DNA from 3 places in the Pseudomonas sp. NA-150 genome. Region 3 is predicted to be linked to each of the others. Evidence: predicted binding sites of a transcription regulator. Region 3 holds the regulator's gene; each other region holds the start of a gene.
The links. The regulator sigma-54, encoded in region 3, starts transcription at its own class of promoters, with help from an activator protein. The targets are predictions, from matches to a motif close to ANTGGCATNNANNTTGCTNT.
Positions count from the first base shown of each region.

Region 1: the regulator sigma-54 is predicted to act here: its motif matches at 1,200-1,219, upstream of nirB (nitrite reductase large subunit NirB).
Region 2: the regulator sigma-54 is predicted to act here: its motif matches at 1,593-1,612, upstream of flgB (flagellar basal body rod protein FlgB).

Region 1 is NZ_CP172305.1:4,234,533-4,237,810, forward strand. Features, by position in the region: gene ACF0H7_RS20045 (molybdopterin-dependent oxidoreductase) at 1-829, opposite strand, end outside; gene nirB (nitrite reductase large subunit NirB) at 1,437-3,278, shown strand, end outside.
Region 2 is NZ_CP172305.1:4,836,214-4,839,491, forward strand. Features, by position in the region: gene ACF0H7_RS22820 (flagellar hook assembly protein FlgD) at 1-675, opposite strand, end outside; gene flgC (flagellar basal body rod protein FlgC) at 691-1,134, opposite strand; gene flgB (flagellar basal body rod protein FlgB) at 1,138-1,548, opposite strand; gene cheR (protein-glutamate O-methyltransferase CheR) at 1,808-2,635, opposite strand; gene ACF0H7_RS22840 (chemotaxis protein CheV) at 2,689-3,278, opposite strand, start outside.
Region 3 is NZ_CP172305.1:716,250-719,527, forward strand. Features, by position in the region: gene rapZ (RNase adapter RapZ) at 1-96, opposite strand, end outside; gene ptsN (PTS IIA-like nitrogen regulatory protein PtsN) at 99-563, opposite strand; gene hpf (ribosome hibernation-promoting factor, HPF/YfiA family) at 576-884, opposite strand; gene ACF0H7_RS03485 (RNA polymerase factor sigma-54) at 999-2,489, opposite strand; gene lptB (LPS export ABC transporter ATP-binding protein) at 2,677-3,278, opposite strand, start outside.

The DNA of each region.
Region 1 (3,278 bases), 3.4 Mb from region 3:
GAATGTCGTGCTCGGGAATGCCGGTGATCGCGGCGACTTTCTCCGGCGAGTAATCATCGAGGAACTCGGACATCGCCTCCCAGCCTTCGGTAAACGAGGCAATGAACGCCGGATCGGTATGGCCGTTCTTCAACAGCAGATGCAACAGGCCATTGAGCAGCGCCAGATCGGTGCCCGGCTTGATCTGCAAAAACAGCCCAGCCTTGTCCGCCGTCGCACTGCGGCGCGGATCGACCACGATCAACTTCGCCCCGGCCTTGACCCGATCCATCATGCGCAGGAACAGGATCGGGTGACAGTCCGCCATGTTGGCGCCGATGACGAAGAACAGCTCGGCATGGTCGAAGTCTTCATAAGAGCCCGGCGGCCCATCGGCGCCCAGCGACAACTTATAACCACTGCCGGCGCTGGCCATGCACAGCCGTGAGTTGGACTCGATGTGCGGGGTGCGCACGAAACCCTTGGCCAATTTGTTGGCCAGGTATTGCGCCTCCAGCGACATTTGCCCCGACACATAAAACGCCAGCGCGTCCGGGCCATGTTGGTCGAGGATGCCGCGCAGGCGCCGGGCGGTTTCGCTGATCGCCTGGTCGATTGGCGTGCGCACCGGGTCGCGGCTGCGCTCATGACGCAGGTACGCGTACTCCATCCGGCCCGAGTCGGCGATGGCCTGGCCACTGGTGGTGCCCTTGGTGCACAGGCGCCCGAAGTTGCTCGGATGGGTCGTGTCGCCGGTGACCTTGACCACTCGGTTATCGGCGACCTGCATGACAATGCCGCACCCCACACCACAGTAAGGACACACGCTGCGCACTGTTTTATTCGCCATGGATCACCCCTAATCGAGAACAAAAAAAAGCGCCCTGCAGCCCTCCGTCGAAACGGGGACTGCACGGCGCCTTTGTCGTGAAGATGGCAATCGGCGTTGACTACCTGTGCGAGGTGCTTTGCAAAGCACACGCCAGAGTGGCCATAGGGCGATTTTTAGCGGGGTGGCGGTTGAAAACCGCGAATCAAACAGCACGGCGGATGCACGGATTTAAAGCGACGCCCCCTGTCGGCGCACCAAGCCAACGCAAAAACCTGATGCAAGCATAGATTTCGTAGGCGCTGCCGAAGGCTGAGACAGGTACTAAAAAGCGGTGAATATCCTGAGGTTATCGCAGGCTTCGGCGGCTCCTACAGGGGACTCACGCATAACTGGCACAAGCTCTGCATAAGCTTCACCAGCCCCACCATGAACATCTGGCAGGAGCGCCCGGTCGATCAACGAAGATCGCCAGCCCTGAATAAGGGCCACGGGCTAATCAGGTGCACCCGGCAGCGTGGCCCGGTGACACCCATGAATCAACAGGCAAAGGCGCCTGGGACCGAAAGGTTCCGGGCGCTTTTTTTTTGCTTTCGAAAAACCTGATTGGCTTTGGCCGGGACGTCTTATGAATTCCATCGTCGCTGCTTTCGACCCCGCTTCTGTTAACCCGCTGCAGACCCTGATCGTGATTGGCAACGGCATGGTCGGTCACCATTGCGTCGAACAGTTGATCGCTGCCGGTGCGCTGAATCGCTATCAGATTCATGTGTTCGGTGAGGAACCCCAGCGCGCCTACGACCGCGTGCACCTGTCCGAATACTTCGGCGGTCGCGACGCCGAGTCGCTGGCCATGAGTGACGCTTCGCTGTATCAGCAAAACGGCCTGACGCTGCACCTCGGCGTGCCGGTGCTGGAGATCGACCGCGTGCGCCGCGAGGTGATCACCGCCCACGGCTGCTTCGCCTACGACACCCTGGTGCTGGCCACCGGCTCGTACCCCTTCGTGCCACCGATTGAAGGCGCCGAGGGCAATTCGCGGCTGGTCTATCGCACCCTCGACGACCTCGACACCATCCGCGCCGCGGCCAACCAGGCGCGCCGTGGCGTGGTGGTCGGTGGTGGCCTGCTGGGTCTGGAAGCGGCCAATGCGCTGAAATCGCTGGGTCTCGAAGCCCACGTGGTGGAGTTCGCCCCACGCCTGATGCCAGTGCAACTGGACGATTTTGGCGGCGCGGCGCTGAAGGCGCGCATCGAAACCCTGGGCGTCGGCGTGCACCTATCCCGCGCCACTCAATCGATCAGCGCCGGCGAGGACTATCGCTACCGGATGAATTTCGCCAACGACGAGTTTCTCGAAACCGACTTGATTGTGTTCTCGGCCGGCATTCGTCCGCAGGACGCGCTGGCCCGCCAGTGCAAGCTGGAACTCGGCCCACGCGGCGGCATCGCCATCGACGAGCATTGCCGCACCAGCGACGCCGACATCTTTGCCATCGGCGAATGCGCGGCGTGGAACGGCAGCGTCTTCGGCCTGGTCGCGCCTGGGTATCAGATGGCGCGTAACGTCGCCGCACAACTGTGCGAGCAGGATGCCGAGCCGTTCTTCGGCGCCGACATGTCGACCAAACTCAAACTGCTCGGGGTCGATGTCGGCTCCATCGGCGATGCCCATGGCGCCTTGCCAGGCTCGCGCAGCTACCGCTTTATCGACGAAGCCACCTCCAGCTACCGGCGTCTGGTGGTCTCCGCCGACGGCAAAACCGTGCTCGGCGCAGTACTGGTGGGCGACAACAGTTACTACGACACGCTGCTGCAATATGCGCAGAACGGCATCGCCCTGCCCGCCGATCCATCCAGCCTGATCCTGCCCCGTGGCGAAGGCGCGCCGACCCTGGGCGTCGATGCACTGCCTGCGGCCGCCACTGTGTGCTCGTGCCATAACGTCAGCAAAGGCGCGATCTGCTCGGCGATCGACAGCGGCTGCGGCGACCTCGCCAGCCTCAAGGGCCAGACCAAGGCCGGCACTGGTTGTGGCGGCTGCTCGGCGCTGCTCAAGCAAGTCTTCGAGCATGAGTTGAGCGCACGCGGCGTGGTGGTGGACAAGAGCCTTTGCGAGCACTTTTCCTATACCCGTCAGGAGCTGTATTCGATGGTGCGCATCGAAGGCATCGAAACCTTCGACGCCCTGCTCGCGCGCCATGGTCGCGGTGAACACGGCTGCGATCTGTGCAAGCCGGTGGTGGGTTCGATCCTCGCCTCATGCTGGAACCGGCCGATCCAGGAGCCATGGCTGGTGCCGTTGCAGGACACCAACGACACCTTCATGGCCAACATGCAGAAGAACGGCACCTATTCGGTGGTGCCACGGATTCCGGGCGGCGAAGTGACCCCGGACGGCCTGATCGCCATCGGTGCCGTAGCGAAAAAATATGACCTCTACACCAAGATCACCGGCGGCCAGCGCATC
Region 2 (3,278 bases), 2.8 Mb from region 3:
TTTGGACAGGCCGACACTGGTGCCACCTGCCAGATTAAGAGTCATTTCCGCGCCTGCCGTACCTACCGTCACACTGCTGACGGTCGCAGGCAACAGCGTTTTCACCGAGCCAGGGGTGCCGCCCACGGTGGCTGTCGCGACAAAACTGTAGTTACCGGACGCCTGTACCGTGCCGTCAGTGGACTTGCCATCCCAAGTAAAGGAGGTGTTGCCCGCTGGCTGCGTACCGAGGTCGACCGTGGAGACCTGGACGCCCTTGCTGTCGTATACCTTGACCGTCGTTGCCGTACTCGACGATGGTAGAACCACCGTGCCAGTGAGCCCCTTGCTGGTATCGACGTTGGTGGCGCCGGTATCGACAACCACCGAGCGCCCGACCAGTGCCGACGCCTGCAGGGCCTGGGACGACTGATATTGGCTGGCAATGCTGTCGACCGAAGTACTCAGGTTCTGCGTCGCTTCCAGGCTACTGAACTGAGCCAGTTGCGCCACGAACGCGGTGTTGTCCTGCGGGGACAAAGGGTCCTGGTTCTTCAGCTGCGTTACCAACAACTGCAGAAAGGCATCTTTGCCCAGCGCAGAAGTGCCTGTTGGATTGGACGCTGAAGCTGCCTGTGACGACAGCTGATCAACAACCGACTGGGCGGTATTGTTGTTGACGTTAGTAGTACTCATCGACTGCGCCTCTTGTTACTGACCGAGGGTCAGAACCTTCTGCATCATGGTTTTGGCGGTGTTCATCATGTCCGCGTTAGTCTGGAACGAGCGACTGGCTGAAATCATGTCCGCCATCTCTTGCACCACGTTGACGTTCGGGTAGTAGACATAACCGTTCTTGTCGGCCGCCGGATGATTCGGCTCATAGCGCGCTTCGAGGTTGCCTTGATCCTGAACAATCCCGGCCACCTGAACGCCTTGACCGGCCTGGCCCTGATCGGCAAACAGCGAACCGCTGTCGCCATCGGCCTGACCCTGCATCACGGTGGAGAACACCGGGTGACGCGCGCGGTAAGTCTGATCCATGCTCGATGACACGGTTTCGGCGTTGGCGATGTTACTGGCCACGGTGTTCAAGCGAGTGGTCTGTGCGCTCATGCCGCTACCGGCAATGTTGAAAACGCTGGCAAGAGACATGAATTACTCTCCACGAAGGGCTGAAACCAACCCTTTGAATCTGTTGTTAAGAAGGGTGAAACTGGCCTGGAAACCCACCGAGTTCTGCGCGTAGTTGGCCTGTTCGACCTGCGCATCGACGGTGTTCTGGTCCAGCGACGGCTGGCTCGGAGTGCGGTACAGCAAGGTACCGTCGGTGTCGGCCAGACCGTCCGCTTCGATGTGGCGGCTGTTGGTGGTATTCAGGGCGAATGTGCCGCCGTTCTTGGTCTTGTCGGCCTGCGCTGCCAACACGGCCGAGAATTCAAGATCCCGGGCCTTGTAGTTGGGGGTATCGGCGTTGGCGATGTTGTTGGCCAAGACTTCGGCACGCTGGGCGCGAAACGCCAGTGCTTGCTCGTGGATACCTAGCGCTTTATCGAAGCTGATGCTCATGTCGGGAAACCTTTAGCGGCTGACCTGATTTTCGTACATGAGACATAGCAATCAGCGTGCCAGCTTGTGCAACGCCGTATTTCAAGGGTTTGCGAGGTGTTGCCAGGCGGCAATGCCAGAAAAGCGGCAAGGCATTTCCGCTGAACACAGGCAAAGCGGCAATCCCGGCGCCGCTTTTTTGCCATGTGCGCTGCCGGTGGTTTTGCCGGCATAAAAAAGGAGACCCAAGGTCTCCTTCTCTATGGTCAGACCCCGGCGCTTATTTCGCCTGGTAGATGATCCCCGGACTGCACTGAACCATCTGGTAATGATCCGGCAAACCGTTGAGCGCTTCAGAAGCGCCAAGGAACAGGTAACCGCCCGGCTTCAAGGTGCTGTGAATGCGCAGCAGGATGTCTTTCTTCACTTCGGCAGAGAAGTAGATCAGCACGTTGCGGCAGAACACGATGTCGAACTTGCCCAGGCTGGCGTAGCTGTCGAGCAGGTTGAAGGAGCGGAACTCCACGCGACTTTTGATCGGCGCCTTGATCGCCCAGCGGCCCGGAGCCTTGGTATCGAAATAGCGTTGCAGGCGCTCCGGGGAAAGCCCGCGACCGATGGCCAGGCTGTCGTATTCACCCGACTTGCAGTTGGTCAACATGCTCCCGGACAAGTCAGTGGCAACGATCTGCACACCACTTTTTAGCTGACCCATGTTGGTTCGCTCGAACTCATCGATCGACATCGACAGCGAGTACGGTTCCTGCCCCGACGAACAGGCCGCCGACCAGATCCGCAGACGCTGATTCGGGCTGGCCTTGATCGCCTCGGGAAGTACTTTGTTCTTCAGTACTTCGAACGGATAGGTGTCACGAAACCACAGGGTTTCGTTGGTGGTCATTGCGTCCACCACCTGCTCGCGCAAACCGCTGCGTGGCTGGGACTGGATACGCTGAATCAACTCGCCCAGGGATTTGAAGCCCTGCTGCTCCATCAGCTTGTTGAGACGGCTGGAGACCAGGTACTGCTTGTTTTCACCCAGCAAGATGCCACAGGCTTTTTCCAGGAAAACCCGGAACTGTTCGAAATCCAAATTACCCGTAGACAAAGAAACCGCCTCTTAAATCGTGTGTACCAACGGCGGGCGAGGCCCGCCGGTGACTATTGCGCTGCTTTGATCCTGTCGACCACCCGGGAGGCGAGGTCATCAGGGCGGAACTTGGCAAGAAAGTCATCAGCGCCGACTTTCTTGACCATGGCCTGGTTGAACACACCCGACAACGAAGTATGCAGGATGATATGTAACTTTTGCATGCGCGGATCGCTGCGAATCTCCGCGGTGAGGGTATAGCCATCCATTTCCGGCATTTCGATGTCTGAAATCATCATCAAAAATTCTTCTTCGGGCTTCTTTCCCTCGTCGACCATTTTGCGCAGATACTCCAGCGCCTGGCGACCGTCATTCAATGCCACCACTTCGACACCGACCGTTTGCAGGCAACGCGACACCTGTTTGCGTGCCACTGACGAGTCATCGACCGTCAGTACGCGCAACGACAGCGCCTTGGTCTGCGTCTCGACATCAACGACGCCGACCGAAATATTTTCCGACGTGGGCGCCACTTCGGAGAGGACTTTCTCCACGTCGATGATTTCCACCAACTGGTTGTCGACCCGCGTCACCGCCGTCAGGTAGTGATCGCGACCGGTGCCCTTGGGTGGTGGATGGATCTCTTCCCAGTTCATATTGA
Region 3 (3,278 bases):
CAGATTATCGATGCAGTAAAAGCCACTGTCCTCCAGCACATCGAGCGCGGTGCTCTTGCCGGAACCCGATCTACCACTGACGATAATCATGCGCATGATTAGTGACCGCTCTGTATGTCCAGGACAACTTGATACAGGGCTTCATTGCTGGCTGCACTGCGCAGCTTGTCACGCACATCCTTGCGGTCGAGCATGCCTGCAATCTGCCGCAGCAATTCCAGGTGTGCATCGGTGGCGGCTTCGGGGACGAGCAGGACGAACAGCAAATCCACGGGCGCGCCATCGATGGCGTCATATTCTATGGGGTGATCCAGGTGAACCAGGGCGCTGATCGGCTGGCTGCAACCTTTCAGGCGGCAATGAGGAATGGCGATGCCATTGCCAAAGCCGGTCGAGCCAAGTTTTTCACGAGCGATCAGGCTCTCGTAAACATCTTGCTCAAACAGTTCGGGCACTTCGCGGACGATCACATTGGCAATCGTCTCGAGCGCGCGTTTTTTACTGCCACCCGGCACGTTCACGAGTGAACGGCCAGGGGTCAGGATGTTTTCAAGTCGAATCATGAGTAGGGGGTGTTAGCGAGCTGTCGCACCCTTGAGGATGCTTTGCTGCTTTTCCTTATGCTTGAGCAATTGTCGGTCGAGCTTGTCAGTCAGGAGGTCGATGGCTGCGTACATGTCGTCATGTTCGGCGTTGGCGACCACCTCTCCACCGTGGATATGCAGTGTGGCTTCGATCTTCTGTTTCAGCTTCTCGACCGCCATGGTCACTTGCACATTGGTAATCTTGTCAAAGTGCCCTTCGAGTTTCTTGAGTTTGGCCTCAATGTATTCGCGCATGGGCTTTGTCACTTCAAGCTGGTGTCCACTGATGTTGACTTGCATACAGCTTCTCCTTCGTTGCCAGTGCATAAAGAGGCAGGCTGGAATGCCTGCCACTGGAACGCTGTGGCTCTTAGCCTGACCGGTCTGTAAGCGAATCTCAGACTGGCTTGGGCGTCACATCAATCGCTTGCGCTCGCTCGAAGGCGCGATCCCAAGTGATTCGCGGTATTTGGCGACTGTGCGACGGGCTACTTGAATGCCTTGTGCCTCCAGTAAACCAGCGATCTTGCTGTCACTCAACGGCTTTTTCTGATTTTCCGCCGCAACCAGTTTTTTGATGATTGCGCGTATCGCCGTGGACGAGCATTCACCGCCCTCGGAGGTGCTGACGTGGCTGGAGAAGAAGTACTTCAGCTCATAAATGCCACGCGGGGTGTGCATGAATTTCTGCGTGGTAACGCGGGAAATCGTCGACTCGTGCATGCCAACCGCTTCCGCGATGTCGTGCAGGACCAACGGTTTCATCGCTTCGTCGCCGTACTCAAGGAAGCCACGTTGATGCTCGACGATTTGCGTGGCGACTTTCATCAGCGTTTCGTTGCGGCTTTGCAGGCTCTTGATGAACCAACGGGCTTCCTGCAGCTGATTGCGCATGAAGGTGTTGTCGGCGCTGGTGTCGGCGCGGCGGACGAAGCCGGCGTACTGCGGATTGACCCGCAGGCGCGGCACGGACTCTTGATTGAGTTCGACCAGCCAGCGTTCGTTGTCCTTGCGCACGATAACGTCGGGCACGACGTACTCGGCTTCGGTGGACTCGATCTGCGAACCCGGACGCGGGTTGAGGCTCTGTACCAGTTCAATCACCTGGCGCAGTTCGTCTTCCTTGAGCTTCATGCGCCGCATCAGCTGCGCGTAGTCACGGCTGCCCAGCAAATCGATGAAGTCGGTCACCAGGCGCTGTGCTTCGGCCAGCCAGCGGGTTTTCAACGGCATCTGGCGCAGTTGCAGCAGCAGGCATTCGCTGAGGTTGCGGGCACCGATACCGGCCGGCTCGAATTGTTGAATTCGATGCAGGACCGCTTCGATTTCATCTAGCTCGACATCCATCTCCGGATCGAAGGCATCGAGGATTTCCTCGAGCGACTCGTCAAGGTAGCCCTGATTGTTGATGCAATCGATCAGGGTCACGGCAATCAGACGATCGGTGTCGGACATCGGGGCCAGGTTCAGTTGCCACAGCAGATGGCTTTGCAGGCTTTCACCGACCGAGGTACGGGTGGTGAAGTCCCACTCGTCATCATCGTTGCTGGGCAGGCTGCTGGCGCTGGTCTGGTAGACGTCTTCCCAGGCGGTGTCGACGGGCAGCTCGCTAGGAATGCGCTCGTTCCACTCGCCGTCTTCCAGGTTGTCTACCGTGGGGGCAGCTTCCTGGTACGTCGGTTCCTGGACATCAGGATTGGGTTTCTCGATGTTGTCGGCCAGCGGGTCGGCGTTATCGAAGTCGTCGCCTTCTTCCTGGCGCTCGAGCATAGGATTGGATTCCAACGCTTCCTGGATCTCTTGTTGAAGGTCCAGGGTCGACAGTTGGAGTAGACGGATGGCCTGTTGCAGCTGCGGTGTCATCGTCAGCTGCTGGCCCATTCTCAGGACTAGCGATGGTTTCATGGCAGGGGCTAAACACCTTATTCGCCGGCGCACATGCGCCATCCACTACAGGGCGCCGGAGCGCCAACTTAAGCAAATTATATGCCTGAAACCTAAGTGTTTGCCTAGGGTGTGGTGACAATTAATATACTTGCCAACCACCGCACCCTAGTGTCCGTCGCCTATGAAGAGCGAAACACCGCAGAACTTACAGGCGGAACTCATGGCCGAGGTAAACCTCTTTAACCAGTTGGTTGGCCAGAATTGTCTCCGCATCACCCTCAGCGATCAGTTGCCCGTCGTTGACGATGTACGCGGTTTCACAGATATCCAGCGTCTCACGAACGTTGTGGTCCGTGATCAGAACGCCGATGCCCTTGGCTTTCAAGTGGTGGATGATCTGTTTGATATCGCCGACCGAGATCGGGTCGACGCCGGCAAACGGTTCATCGAGCAGAATGAACTTGGGCGATGTGGCCAGGGCGCGGGCGATTTCTACCCGGCGGCGCTCACCACCGGACAGGCTCATGCCCAGGTTGTCGCGAATGTGGCTGATGTGGAATTCCTGCAGCAGGCTTTCCAGCTCCTTGCGACGTGCGGCGCGGTCGAGTTCCTTACGGGTCTCGAGGATGGCCATGATGTTGTCGGCCACCGAGAGCTTGCGGAAAATCGACGCTTCCTGCGGCAGATAGCCGATACCGGAGCGTGCGCGGCCGTGCATGGGCTGATGGCTGACGTCGAGGTCATCGATCAATACGCGGCCCTGATCGGCGCGTACCAGGCCGACGATCATGTAGAAACACGTGGTCT